One region of the Sphingomonas kyungheensis genome, then DNA from elsewhere that is predicted to be linked to it. Evidence: predicted binding sites of a transcription regulator. Region 1 holds the regulator's gene; the other holds the start of a gene.
The links. The regulator LexA, encoded in region 1, represses DNA repair genes until DNA is damaged. The targets are predictions, from matches to a motif close to GTTCCNCNCTTGTTCT.

Region 1 (7,259 bases):
GGTCAGCAGGTCGATATCGTCATAGCCGCCGATCGGCGCGATCAGCGCGGCGAGCCGCGCGTCGTCCGCAGCGCGGATATAATGACCGTTGAGGTTCTCGAGCTTCTTGAGGTCGAATCGTGACGGGCTCTTGCCGACGCCGCCGAGGTCGAACCATTCGGTCGCCTGGTCGCGGCTGATGATCTCGTCATCGCCATGACCCCAGCCGAGCCGCAGCAGGTAATTGTCGAACGCTTCCGGCAGGATGCCGAGCTCGTCGCGATAGGCCTCGATCCCGACCGCGCCGTGGCGCTTGGACAGTTTGGCGCCGTCGGTGCCGTGGATCAGCGGGATATGCGCATAGATCGGTTCGGGCCAGCCGTTGGCGCGGTAGATCGGCAGCTGGCGGAAGGCGTTGTTGAGGTGGTCGTCGCCCCGGATGACGTGCGTCACCCCCATGTCGTGATCGTCGACGACGACCGCGAGCATATAGGTCGGCGTCCCGTCCGAGCGCAGCAGGATGAGATCGTCGAGTTCGGCATTCTGCACCGTCACCGATCCCTGCACGCGATCCTCGATCGTCGTCGCACCGTCGCGCGGCGCCTTGAGCCGGACGACGAAGGGCGCGTCGGCGGGCGCGGTCGCCGGATCGGCGTCGCGCCACGGGCTGCGGATGCGCAGCGGCGTCTTGGCGGCCTGCGCCGCGGCGCGCTGCGCGGCGATCTCGTCGGCGGTCATGTAGCAGCGATAGGCATGGCCGGTTGCGACCATCTGATGCGCGACCTCGGCATGGCGATCGGCGCGGGCGAACTGGAAGACGGCGTCACCATCCCAGTCGATGCCGAGCCAGCGCAGTCCGCCGAGGATCGCGTCGATCGCCGGCTGGGTCGACCGCGCCCGATCGGTATCCTCGATGCGCAGCAGGAAGCGGCCGCCGTGATGCCGCGCGTACAGCCAGTTGAACAGGGCGGTACGCGCGCCGCCCAAATGCAGATAGCCGGTCGGCGACGGCGCGAACCGCGTCACGACCTCGGTCGGCTGGTGATGGGCGTGGCGATCGATCGTGGCGCTCAACAGCGCATGCTCCCGGGGTTTGAGACGTGACGGCCAGGGCGGCCGAGGCGCGCCGTAGCACGCGGATCATGCCCCTTCAAATGCCGCGGCGTCCCGTTCGGTTACAGCTCGGTATCGAAGAATGGCTGGAGGCTGAACGCGATACGCTGATCCTCTGGCTGCCGGTGAGTTTCGGTGGCGGCATCGCCGCCTGGTTCGTGCTGCCCGATCCGGCGAGCTGGACCGCCATGCTGTTGCTCTGCGTCGCGACCGCGCTCGCCGGCATCGCGCTCGCGGGGGACGGGCGGGCGGGGCGGGTGGTGGCGATCGGCGGCTTGGCCGCGGCGGCGGGGCTGGCATCGATTTGGTGGCGGGCCGAGCGCGTCGGCGCACCGATATTGGCACGCCCCGCCGTCGTCGCGGTGCAGGGAGAGGTCGAGCGGGTTGAGCCGCTGCCGGCGCGCGACCTCATCCGCCTGACGCTGCGCAGCGACAGCGTGGGCGTGCCGCCGCGGGTGCGGATCAACCTGCCGATCGGCGACGCGCCCGACGGGCTGGGCGAGGGGGCGGTGATCGGGCTGCGCGCGCGGCTGATGCCGCCAGCCGATGCGGCGGTGCCGGGCGGCTATGACTTTGCGCGCGTCGCCTGGTTCGCGGGGATCGGCGCGACCGGGCGCGGCTTCGCGCCGGTGCGGGTGATCCGGCGCGCGGCGGGCGAGGGGCTGCGCGCGGGGCTGACCAGCCATATCCTGTCGCGCCTGCCGGGCAGTCGCGGCGGTATCGCCGCAGCGCTCGCCACCGGCGACGAGGGCGCGATCACCGTGGCCGATGCCGATGCGATGCGGCGCGCCGGGCTGGCGCATCTGCTCTCCGTGAGCGGCTTGCACATCACCGCCGCGGTGGGGGCGACGATGCTGTGCGTCCTGCGGCTGCTCGCGCTGTCGCCGTGGCTGGCGATCCGCTGGCGGCTGCCGCTGGTCGCGGCGGCGGCGGGGGCGCTGGCGGCGATCGGCTATACCTGGCTGACCGGCAGTCAGGTGCCGACGATCCGCTCGTGCGTCGCCGCGCTGCTGGTGCTCGCCGCCTTGGTGCTGGGACGGGAGGCGATGACGTTGCGGCTGGTCGCCGGCGGTGCCATCGCGGTGATGCTGGTCTGGCCCGAGGCGGTGACCGGGCCGAGCTTCCAATTGTCCTTTACCGCCATCGCGGCGATCGTCACGCTCCACGACCATCCGCGCGTCGCCGGCTGGTTCCGGCAGCGCGACGAGCCCTGGCGTCGCCGTATCCTGCGCGAAGGCGCTGCGTTGCTGCTCACCGGCGTCGTGGTCGAGGCGGCGCTGATGCCGATCGCGGTCTTCCACTTCCACAAGGCGGGGCTGTACGGCGCGGCGGCGAATATCGTCGCGATCCCGCTCACCACCTTCGTCGTCATGCCGCTCGAAGCGGCGGCGTTGCTCGCCGATACGGTCGGCCTCGGCCCACCGGTCTGGTGGCTGACCGATCTCGCGTTGCGGCTGTTGCTGGTGATCGCCCACCGCGTCGCCGCGCTGCCGGGATCGGGGTTTGCGTTGCCGGCGATGTCGGCCGCGGCATTCGCGCTGATCGTCGGCGGCGGACTGTGGCTGATGCTGTGGCGGACGCGGGTGCGGCATTGGGGGCTGCTGCCGATCCTGCTCGGCGGCTGGTGGATGGTGCAGGCGCCTGCCCCCGATCTGCTGGTGACGGGAGATGGCCGCCATATGGCGGTACGGGTCGACGGGAGACTCGCCTTGCTCCGCGAGCGCGCCGGTGATTACACGCGGGCGATGCTCGCCGAAAATGGCGGCATCGACGGCGAGCCGTTGCCGCTCAGCGAGCAGGCGGCGGCGCGCTGCTCGCCGGACGCCTGTATCGTCACGCTGAGGAGCACAGAGCGCGCATGGCGGATCGTTGCGACGCGCAGCGCCTATCCGGTCGATCGTGCCGCGCTGATCGGCGCCTGCCATGCGGCGGACATCGTCGTCAGCGAACGGCGGCTGCCGCGATCCTGCCGCCCGCGCTGGCTGCGGCTCGATGCACCGCTCCTGCGTCGCACCGGCGGCGTCGCGATCGACCTGGAAAGCCGACGGGTGCGCACGGTGCTACAGCCCGGCGACCGCCATCCCTGGCGGATCGCCCGGCTCAGTCGTAGCGGCGCAGGATGCCCGACAATTTGCCCTGCACGCGGACGTGCGAGGGGACGTAGCGCTGCGGTTCGTAGGCGCGGTTGGCGGGATCGAGCCGGACCATCGCGCCCTCGCGGCGGAAATATTTGAGCGTCGCTTCGCTGTCGTCGATCAGCGCGACGACGATCTCCCCGTCGCGGGCGACCTCGGTACGGCGGATCAGCGCATAATCGCCATCGAGGATGCCGGCTTCGACCATCGAATCGCCCGACACTTCGAGCGCATAATGTTCGCCGCTGCCGAGCAGGGCGGCGGGGACGGCGAGCGTCGAGCTGCCCTCGAACGCCTCGATCGGCAGGCCGGCGGCGATGCGGCCGTGCAGCGGGATCTCGATCACGTCATTGGCGGGCGCCGGTGCGGCGCGGACGTTGGTCTTGGCGGGCGGCGGTGCGGCCGGCGCCGTCGACGCGGCGGGCTTGCGCTCCGACCGTTCCGGCATGCGCAGCACTTCGAGCGCGCGCGCCCGGTTGGGCAGGCGGCGGATGAAATGCCGTTCCTCGAGCGCGCTGATCAGACGATGCACGCCCGACTTGGACTTGAGGTCGAGCGCCTCCTTCATCTCCTCGAACGAGGGCGAGATGCCGGTTTCCTCCAGCCGATCGTTGATGAAGCATACGAGCTCGTGCTGCTTGCGCGTGAGCATGGGCGATCCTTCCCCGTCAGAACAGACGCGGAACTTCTAGGGAACAGGATGGCGTCCGTCAAGCGATGACGAGGATATCTGCCGAGTCGCCCGCCCGTGCCGCCGCGGCGCCGGCCGGGCGGATGATCAGCGCCTGCGACCGAGCCAGCGTCAGCAGCATCGAACTGTCCTGGATCGTCGAGGCATAAGCGCGGCCGTCGCGTATTTCGGCACGCAGATAGTCGGTGCGCGCGCCATTGGCGGGCAGGTCCTCGCCGAGCAGCGCCAGCGTCGCGCGCGGCAGCGGGTCGGCGGCGCCGGCGAGATGCGCGATCACCGGTTTGACGAACAGGATCGCGGTGACGAAGGCGGACACCGGATTGCCCGGCAGTCCGAGCACCTGCATCGCGCCGCGTCGCCCCGCCATCATCGGCTTGCCGGGCCGCAGCGCGATCCGCCAGAAATCGATCTGGCCGCCCGCGGCCTCGAGCGCCGGCCGGACGAGATCGTGATCGCCGACCGATGCGCCGCCGGTGGTGACCAGCAGATCGGCGTCGACCCGCGCGAAGGCGTCCCGCAGCGTCGCCAGATCGTCGGGCAGGATGCCGAGGTCGATCAGCTCGACCGGCAGATCGGCAAGCATCGCGGCGAGCATCGCGCGGTTCGATTCGGGTAAGGCATCGGGCGAGGCGGGCTGGCCGGGATCGACCAGTTCGTCCCCGGTCGCGCAGATCGCGACACGGACGCGTCGGTGGACGCACAGCGCACCGACGCCGCCGGTCGCGGCGACGGCGATCCGCGCCGGGGTCAGCCGCTCGCCGCTGCGCACCAGCGTGTCGCCGGCGGTGAAGTCGAGGCCGCGGCGGCGGGTGTTGCGGCCCGGATGCGCCGGCCCTTCGCCGGTGAGTCGGATCGCGGCGCCCTGCGCGTCCACCTCTTCCTGGATCATCACCGTATCGGCGACGGCGGGCATCACCGCGCCGGTGAAGATGCGGACGGTCTCGCCGGGCTGGATCGTGCCGTCGAACGGCCGCCCGGCCGCGCTCTCGCCGATCAGCGTCCACGGGCCGGGCAGGTCGGCGAAGCGGATCGCATAGCCGTCCATCGCGGAGAGGTCGTGCGCGGGCTGCGTGCGCTGCGCGACGACGTCGGCGGCGAGCCAGCGCCCCGCGGCCTGCGCGAGCGGCACCGTCTCCTCGGCGACGCGCGGCGCGGCGGTGAACAGACGCGCCTGCGCCTCGGCGATCGGCAGCAGCGTCATCGCCTCAGGCGCGCCAGTCGCCGGACGCGCCGCCGGCCTTTTCGAGCAGACGGATGCCGGAGATCACCATCGCCCGGTCGATCGCCTTGGCCATGTCATAGACGGTGAGCAGCGCCACCGAGACGGCGGTGAGCGCCTCCATCTCCACCCCGGTCTTGCCGTCGGTCGCGGTCAGCGCGGTGGCGGTGATGCCGCCCGCGTCGATCGTCAGGTCGAGCGTGACGCGGGTCAGCGGCAGCGGATGGCAGAGCGGGATCAGCTCGGCGGTGCGCTTGGCGGCCATGATCCCGGCGATCCGCGCGACCGCGAGCACGTCGCCCTTCTTCGCCGCGCCGTCGCGGATCGCGGCGAGCGCCTCGGCAGCGACCGCGATATGGCCGGTGGCGACCGCGCGGCGGCTGGTCACCGCCTTGCCGCCGACATCGACCATATGCGCGGCGCCCTCGGCGTCGATATGGGTGAGGCGGGTCACGCCTCGGCGCCGATCATCGCGCGCGTCGCCGCCTCGACATCGTCGGCGCGCATCAGCGCCTCGCCGATCAGGAAGCAATGGACGCCGTGCGCCGCCATCGCATCGAGGTCCTCGCGCCGCTCCAGCCCGCTCTCGGCGACGAAGGTGCAGCCCGCCGGCGCCTTGGCGACGAGATCGTAGGTGCGGGCGAAGTCGACGGAAAAGTCGCGCAGGTCGCGATTGTTGACGCCGATCAGCCGCGATTGCAGCCGCAGCGCGCGGTCGAGTTCGTGTGCGTCATGCACCTCGACCAGCACGTCCATGCCGCATTCGCGCGCCGACGCCTCGATCTCCGCCATCTGATTGTCGTCGAGCGCGGCGACGATGATCAGGATCGCGTCGGCGCCGATCGAGCGGCTCTCGGTCGCCTGCCACGGATCGACCATGAAGTCCTTGCGGATCACCGGCAGATCGCAGGCGGCGCGTGCGGCGATCAGATAGTCGTCCGAGCCCTGGAACCATTGTTCGTCGGTCAGCACCGACAGACAGGCGGCGCCGCCCGCCTGATAGGCGCGGGCATGGGCCGGCGGATCGAAGTCGGCGCGGATCACGCCCTTGGACGGGCTGGCCTTCTTGATCTCGGCAATCAGCGCGGGACCCGAGCGGGCGTCGAGCGCGGCGCGAAAGCCGCGCGGACGCGTGACGGCGGCGATCCGCGCGTCGAGATCGGCGAGGCTGGTCGTCGCCTTGCGCGCGGCGACTTCGGCGCGCTTGGTCTCGATGATGCGGGAGAGGATATTGGTCATCGGTAAGCGATCCAGCGATCGAGCAGCGCGGCGGCGCGGCCGTCGTCGATCGCGGCGGCGGCGGCCGTCGCGCCGGCGGTGAGGTGAGGGCTATGGCCGGCGACGACGAGCGCGGCGGCGGCGTTGAGCAGCACCGCGTCGCGATAGGCACCGGCCTCGCCGTCGAGCAGGCGGCGCAAGGCGGCGGCGTTATAGGCGGGGTCGCCGCCGCGGATCGCGGCGAGCGGGTGGCGGGGCAGGCCGGCATCCTCGGGGGTGATGCGGGGCGGCAGATTCGTGCTGCCGATGCTGACCGCGATGCTGGGCCCGGCGGTCGACAGTTCGTCGAGCCCTTCCTCGCCGCTGATCACCGCCGCGCCGCCGGTCCCGAGCTGCGCCAGCGCCTCGGCGTAGAGACCCGCATAATCGGGCCGGGCGATGCCGATCAGCTGATGCGTGACGTGCGCCGGATTGGCGAGCGGTCCCATCAGGTTGAAGATCGTCCGCCGGCCGATGCGGCGGCGGATCGGGGTAATCCGCGCCATCGCGGGATGATGGTTGGCGGCGAACAGGAAGGCGATGCCGAGATCGGCGAGGCTGCCTTCCGCGGTCGCGCCCGCCACCGCCATGTCGAGCCCGATCGCCTCCAGCGTATCGGCCGCGCCCGCCTTGGACGAGGCGGCGCGATTGCCATGCTTGGCGACGGGTACGCCGCAGGCGGCGACGACCAGTGCCACCGCGGTCGAGACGTTGAGCGTGTGATGACCGTCGCCGCCGGTGCCGCAGACGTCGATCGCCCCCGCCGGGGCGGCGACGGGCACGAGCCGGGCGCGCAATGCCCGCGCCGCTTCGGCGATCTCGACGCTCGTCTCGCCGCGCTCCGCCAGTGCGATCAGGAAGGCGG
Region 2 (7,259 bases), on a different contig from region 1:
ATACCGATCGGCACGACGAGCAGCGCGGCGGCGACCATGCCGAGCGCTACCGCCTGCCCCGCCGGCAGATGCCCGGTGCGTCGCCCGGCGAGGATATAGCAGGCCCAGCCCGTCGCCGCGCCGAACGCGAAGCCGATGCCGACCGGATCGAGCGACTGCGCGCCACCATGGACCGGGAGCAGCAGCCACAGACCCGCCACGGCCAGTCCCGCCAGCGCGACGTGCACCGCGCGCCGCGCATGGGCGAGCGCCACCGCCAGCGGCCCGAGAAACTCGATCGCGATCGCCGGCCCGAGCGGCAGCGTGCGCAGCGCCATGTAGAAACTGAGGTTCATCGCCCCGAGCGCCAGACCGTAGCAGAGCAGCCGCCCGGCATCGTGCCGGGTCAGCGCGAATCGCCACGGCCGCATCGCGACGAGCAGCAGCAACGCCGAGAAACCGACGCGATAGGCGGTGGTCCCCTCCGCCCCGACCAGCGGGAACAAGCGTTTGGCGAACGAGGTGCCGCCGCAGAAGGCGACGATCGCGGCGACCAGCGCGGCATAGGGAAGCAGGTTGGACGCAGGGCGGGACATAGGATCACTGTAGCGGATCGGCGGCGCCCCGCGGAACCGTTACGCCGGAACGGAGCGAATTTGGTTGAGGCCGCGGACGTGCGGGAGACCGGCGCGGCTGCTCAAGGGTGAGGACAACCGCCGCGATGACGGATGCAGCTGCGCCGCCAGCCTGCCATCCCTCATCCGCGTATCACCCGCGCAGCGACCACCCCAGCCACAGCCAGCCGCCGATCAGCAGCGCGCCGCCGATCGGCGTCACCGCACCGAGCCAGTGCGGCGCGCCCTTCGCCATCAGATAGAGCGTGCCGGCGAAGATCGCCGCGCCGACGACGAACAGCCACGCCGCCCCGCGCGCCTCGAAGCGGAGCGCGACCAGCGCCGCGACCGCATGGATCATCTGATATTGCGCCCCGGTCTTGAGCCATTCGGCCGCGACGCCGGTCGCGCCATGCGCGCCCATCGCCCCCGCCGCCACCGCGATCGCGCCCGACAGCGCCGCCAGTATCGCCACGATCATCGCGGATCATCCCCCCAGGGCTGCTGCTCGGCGACGAGCGAGCGCGCCGCGCGAATGTCGTTCGCCGCGATCTGGATGCGCAGCCGCTCCTTGTCGCGGGCGCGATAGCTCTCTTCGGCGCGATCGATCTCGGCACCGGCGATGCCGAGATCGCGCATCGCCACCCGCGCCATCTTCACCGCCGATTCGAGCACCTCGCGCACCACAAAGACCCCCGAGGCGCGCTTGAGCTTGACCAGCGCCCGCCGGTCGAAGACGCGGACGTAGATCGCGGCATCGGGGAAGGCTTCGTGGATGCCTTCCAGCGTCTCGGGGTCGATCTGGTCGCCGTCGACGCAGAACAGGATCAGCTCCGCCTCCGCCGCCCCCGCCTGACGCAGCAAGTCGAGCCGGGTGCCGTCGCCGTAATAGACCTTCGCGCCGAACTCACCGGCGATGTCGATCATCTCGATATCGCGGTCGATCAGCGTCACCGGGATCTTCTGCGCGAGCAGCATCTGGCCGACCGTCTGGCCGAAGCGACCGTAACCGACGATGATCGCATTGGCGCCCTCCGCCTTCGGCCCGTCGCGCGCCTGGTCCTTGACCACCGGCTCCTCGCGGAAGCGCCGGGTCGCGCCCATCAGGAACGGCGTCGTCGCCATCGACACGGTGATGATCGCGCCGAACAGGCTCGCCGCTTCCGGCGCGACGAGCAGGCCGTTCTGCGCCTGCGCGAACAGCACGAAACCGAATTCGCCACCTTGGCTGAGCAGCACGCCGAGCGCGAGCGCGCTGCGCCACGTCATGCGGAAGGCCAGGCCAATGCCGGTGATCACCAAAGTCTTGGTGGCGATCAGCGCCAGCGCCATCCCCGCGACGAACAGCGGCCGCTCGGCGATCGCGTGCAGATCGAGCATCATGCCGACGACGAGGAAGAACAGCCCGAGCAGAATCGAACGGAACGGCTCGACATCCGCCTCCAGCTCGTGGCGATACGGACTGTCGGCGAGCATCACCCCGGCGATGAACGCGCCGAGCGCGGTCGACAGGCCGAGCGCCTCCATCACCGCCGCGCTCGCGATCACCGTGAACAGCGCGGCGAAGACGAACATCTCGCGCTCGTTGAGATTGCCGATCAGCCGGAACAGCGGCCGCAGCACGAACCGCCCGGCGAGCACCAGCCCGGCCACCGCCACCACCGTGTAGAGCGCGAGCAGCCAGCCCGGCGGTCCGTTGGCGTCGGCGGGGTTGCGGCTCATCGCCGCGACGATCGTGATCAGCGGGACGATCGACAGATCCTGGAACAGCAGGATCGAAAAGGCGCGCTCGCCGAACGGGGTGCGCAGCCGACCCGAGGATTGCAGCAGCGGCAGCACCTGCGCGGTCGACGACAGCGCCAGCGGCAGGCCGAGCGCCAGCGCCGCGGTCGGCGAGAAATGCGCAAAGGCATAGACGATGCCGGAGATCGCCAGCCCGCACACCACCACCTGGATCAGCCCGAGCCCGAAAATCTCCTGCTTCATCCGCCACAGCCGCGTCGGGTTGAGCTCCAGCCCGACGATGAACAGCAGCAGCGTGATGCCGAGTTCGGCGATCCCCAGTTTCGATTCGGCATCGCCGACCAGACCGAGAATGTGCGGCCCGACCACCGCGCCGGCGACGAGGAAGCCGAGCGTCGCGCCGAGCCCGAGCTTGCGGAACAGCAGGACGAAGGCGAGTCCGAACCCGAGCAGGATGACGCCGTCGCGCAGCAGCGACGCGCCTTGCGCCGCCTCATGCATCGGCATGCGCCTCGCGTGCGGCGAAGGCGGCCTCCGCCGCCGCCTCGAACGCCAGCCGGATCGAGGCGTGGCGTGCGGTGAAGGACAGGGCCGGGGTGAACACCGCCAGCCCCGGCCAATCGGGCATCGCGCCCTCGCCGGCGAGCCAGCCGGTCAGCCCGTCGCGGGCGGCGGCCAGCTCCTCGGGTGTCTTGCCGAGGATCGCCTGCGCGAGCAGCGACGACGACGCCTGGCCGAGCGCGCAGGCGCGCACCAGCAGCCCCACCTCGCCCACCCGCCCCGCCGCGTCGAGGCCGATGTCGACCGTCACCCGGCTGCCGCAGATCGGCGATCGTTTCTCCGCGGTCGCCTGCGCATGGTCGAGCCGCGCATGATGCGGGATCGACGCGGCGAGCCGCAGGATGTCGGCATTGTACAGGCTGGCGGTCATGGCTGGCTCGATGGTTCGGCGGCGGGGCGCGCGCCAAAGACGGGAAGGCCGCGCCGGCGCCGATCGACGAAATCGGCGATCCCCGCGCTGGTCGCGTTGAGCAGATTATAGCAGCGCGAATGGGTCATCCACTCAGGCCGGCGCGCCGGGCCGCCGTTGGCGGTATCGACCAGCAGCGCCGCGACGAGAAAGCCGAGGCTGGCGATGATCAGCCCCTTGAGCGCGCCGAAGCCGAAGCCGAGCGCGCGATCGACCGGGCCGAGGATCGACTGCCGCGTCCGCTTGCCGATCGCATTGGCGACGAGCTTGCCGCCGAGATAGGTGCCGCCCGCGATGATGACGAACGCCGCCACCGCCGCCCCCGACGGGGTCCCGATCGTGCCGCTAAGCTTGGCGGCGAGCGTGACGTGGAACAGCTTGAGCATCGCGACGATCGCCACCCAGGCGAACAGCGACAGCACCTCGGTGACGAACCCGCGCTTGAGCCCGAGCAGCGCCGCCCCGAGCACGGCGACGAGAACGATGATGTCGAGAGCGGTCAGCGCCATGGCTTGGGAATAGGGATGCCGGGGCGGAGGCGCTAGTCCCCGTCGCGGCATCGGCGGTGATGGACCACCTGGCCCCACCCTCGTCATCCCGGCGAAAGCCGGGATCCATGGATACGGGCGGTCAGGGTTGCGCGTGACTACCGACAGCGCCGTGTCTATGGATCCCGGCTTTCGCCGGGATGACGAATGGGGGGCTGTGGACCCGCCTATGTCCTCGGGAAAATGGCACGTGTGCCCCTCACAGGCTGCCAGCGACTCGCCACCTTCAGGCCGCTTTGTCGGACCGGCCTCCCGGACATCGGACGGACGCCGCCTGACCGAACGCCCAACCCACGCTCACCGTCCGAGCATATGATCCACGAACGCCCCCAGAGTCCGGAAGCCCGTCATCCGCAGCGCGCTGTCCTCCTTCGCCACCGCCGCCGGCACCAGCGCGCGTTCGAAGCCGAGCTTGCCCGCCTCCTTGAGCCGCAGCGCGCCATGCGCGACCGGGCGGATCTCGCCCGACAATGCGACCTCGCCGAAGGCGACCGCGTCGATCGGCACCGGCCGTTCGGACAGCGCCGAGATCAGCGCCGCCGCCACCGCCATGTCCGCCGCCGGGTCCTGCACGCGATAGCCGCCGGCGATGTTGAGATAGACTTCGGCGTTGGAGAAACTGAGCCCGCAGCGCGCCTCCAGCACCGCGAGGATCATCGCCAGCCGGCCGCTGTCCCAGCCGACCACCGCGCGCCGCGGCGTCGCGCCGCTCGCCAGCCGCACCACCAGCGCCTGGATCTCGACCAGCACCGGCCGCGTCCCTTCCAGCGCCGGGAACACCGTCGTGCCGGTCACCCCCTCGTCGCGCTGCGTCAGGAACAATGCCGAGGGATTGGAGACCTCGGCCAGTCCCTCGCTCTGCATCGCGAAGACGCCGATCTCGTCGGTGCCGCCGAAGCGGTTCTTGATCGCGCGGAGGATGCGATATTGATGGCTGCGCTCGCCTTCGAAGGCGAGCACGGTGTCGACCATATGTTCGAGCACGCGCGGCCCGGCGATCGCGCCGTCCTTGGTGACGTGGCCGACCAGCACCAGCGCGGTGCCGCGCTCCTTGGCAAAGCGGATCAGCTCCTGGCTCGACGCACGCACCTGGCTGACCGTGCCCGGCGCGCCCTCGATCAGGTCGGAGTGCATGGTCTGGATCGAATCGATCACCAGCAGGTCCGGCGCCTGGCCGATCGACAGCGTCGTCAGGATGTCGCGCGTCGAGGTCGCCGCGGCGAGCTGCACCGGCGCCTGGCCGATGCCGAGCCGCCGTGCGCGCAGCCGCACCTGATCGGTCGCCTCCTCGCCCGAGACATAGGCGACGCTGCGTCCGGCGAGCGCGAGCTTGGCCGCCGCCTGCAACAGCAGGGTCGACTTGCCGATGCCGGGATCACCGCCGATCAGCGTCGCCGAGCCTTCGACGAAGCCGCCGCCGAGCGCGCGGTCGAGCTCGGCGATGCCGGTCGCCATCCGCTCGGGCAGGACGATATCGGCGTCGAGCCCGACGAGCTGGAACGAGCGGCCGCCGGTGCGCAGGTCGTGCTTGGCCTGGAACGGCGTGACGACCGCCGCCGCCTCCTCGACCAAAGTATTCCATTCGGCACAATCGGCGCACTGCCCCGCCCAGCGGTGCGACACCGATCCGCACGCCTGGCACACATATCGTTTCTGCGGTTTCGCCATGCGCGCGGATATAGTGCGACGAGAACGGGAAGGGAACAAATATCCGCGCCGGCGCGCGGAGACGGCACGGCATACACTGCCACGAGGCGGCACTTCGACCGGCGGTGCCGAGGCGGCGCACCGGGGCGCGGTCGCTTGCGGCTGGCACCGATCATCGCGGTGCCGCCAGTCTCCCGCCGCTACCGGCCATGCCGCCGATCCGCTGCCGGTGCCGAAGATCATTGCGGCCGCCGACATAGTCACGCCGCAATCGGGCCGCTATGGCCGGTGTCGGTATGCAACCCTCTGATCTTCGTATCGCGCTGTTCAGCGGCAATTATAACTACACCCGCGATGGCGCGAACCAGGCGCTCAACCTGCTCGTCGGCCATCTGCTCGATCGCGGCGCGGCGGTGCGCATCTATTCCCCGACGATCGATCCGCCCGCCTTTCCGCCGGTCGGCGATCTCGTCTCGGTGCCGGCGATCCCGATGCCGGGCGGCCGCGCCGAATATCTGCTCGGCCGCTATCTGCCGAAGACGACGCGCGAGGATGTCGAGGCCTTCGCCCCCAACATCGTCCACGTCTCGGCGCCCGATCTGCTCAACCATGGCGCGGTAAGCTGGGCGCGGCGCAACGGCGTGCCCGCGGTCGCCTCGTTCCACACGCGGTTCGAGACCTATTTTCGCTATTACCGGATCGGCTTCGTCGAGCCATGGATCAAGGCGCTGATGACGCGCTTCTACAATCGCGTCGACGTGGTGATGCCGCCGAGCCCGAGCATGGGGACGCTGCTGCGCGAATGGGGCGTGACGACGCCGATCACCATCTGGTCGCGCGGCATCGATCACGACACCTTCGTGCCCGAGCGGCGCAGCCTCGCCTGGCGGCGCGAGCGCGGCATCGGCGACGACGAGATGGCGGTCGGCTTCCTCGGCCGGCTGGTCAAGGAAAAGGGCCTCGACGTCTTCGCCGAGGTGGTGAAGGCGCTCACCCGCCGCGGCGTGCCGCACAAGGTGCTGGTGATCGGCAAGGGACCGGCGCAGGACTGGTTCGCCGAACAGGCGCCGGGCGCGATCTTCGCCGGCTTCCAGTCGGGCGACGACCTCGGCCGTGCGGTCGCGTCGATGGACGTGTTCTTCAACCCGTCGATCACCGAGACGTTCGGCAACGTCACCACCGAGGCGATGGCGGCGGGCGTCCCCGTCGTCGCGGCGCGCGCAACCGGCGCGGTCGATCTGGTCGAGGACGGCGTCACCGGCTTCCTCGTCGATCCGACCGACATCGCCGGCTATGCCGATGCGATCGCGCGCATCGTCGGCGATCCCGCCCTGAAGGCGAGCATGAGCGCGGCCGGCATCGCCCGCGCCGCGCATTATCGCTGGGACAGCGCCAACCAGACCGTGCTCGACACCTATCTGGCGCTCGCCCGCCGCTGACCGGCGCGCGCCCTACCCCTCGCGCCAGTCGAAGGTCAGCGGCGCCTCGCGGAACGCGAAGCGGTCGAGATGGCTGGCGACGACGCCGCGCATCCGCTCGACATCCTCGCCCGCCGGCACGGTGAGCAGCAGGTCGAGCGTCTCGCTGTCGGCGCGCATCGCCAGAACCGATCCGTTGGGGAAGGTGATCGTCCCCTCCTCGGCAGTGAAGCTTACCGTCATCTTGTGGCTCCAATGCTTGGCGAGCTGCTGGAGATAGCGGCTGGCCGATGCCGTCGGCACGCGGGCGACCGAGGCGCTCACTTGATGCGCTCGATCT

Region 2: radA (DNA repair protein RadA) is a predicted target of LexA. The motif match lies at 5,544-5,559, and genes of this name have one in related genera.

Annotation. Positions count from the first base shown of each region.
Region 1 is NZ_JBBBDM010000002.1:652,931-660,189, forward strand. It holds gene gltX (glutamate--tRNA ligase) at 1-1,053, opposite strand, end outside; partial or broken gene V8201_RS07145 (ComEC/Rec2 family competence protein) at 1,134-3,185, shown strand; gene lexA (transcriptional repressor LexA) at 3,193-3,879, opposite strand; gene V8201_RS07155 (molybdopterin molybdotransferase MoeA) at 3,938-5,119, opposite strand; gene moaC (cyclic pyranopterin monophosphate synthase MoaC) at 5,124-5,591, opposite strand; gene trpC (indole-3-glycerol phosphate synthase TrpC) at 5,588-6,376, opposite strand; gene trpD (anthranilate phosphoribosyltransferase) at 6,373-7,259, opposite strand, start outside.
Region 2 is NZ_JBBBDM010000003.1:70,347-77,605, reverse strand. It holds gene V8201_RS08120 (EamA family transporter) at 1-575, opposite strand, end outside; gene V8201_RS08115 (DUF423 domain-containing protein) at 748-1,074, opposite strand; gene V8201_RS08110 (cation:proton antiporter domain-containing protein) at 1,071-2,837, opposite strand; gene V8201_RS08105 (iron-sulfur cluster assembly scaffold protein) at 2,830-3,267, opposite strand; gene V8201_RS08100 (CvpA family protein) at 3,264-3,815, opposite strand; gene radA (DNA repair protein RadA) at 4,152-5,522, opposite strand; gene V8201_RS08090 (glycosyltransferase family 4 protein) at 5,798-6,940, shown strand; gene V8201_RS08085 (DUF2218 domain-containing protein) at 6,953-7,243, opposite strand; gene V8201_RS08080 (PadR family transcriptional regulator) at 7,240-7,259, opposite strand, start outside.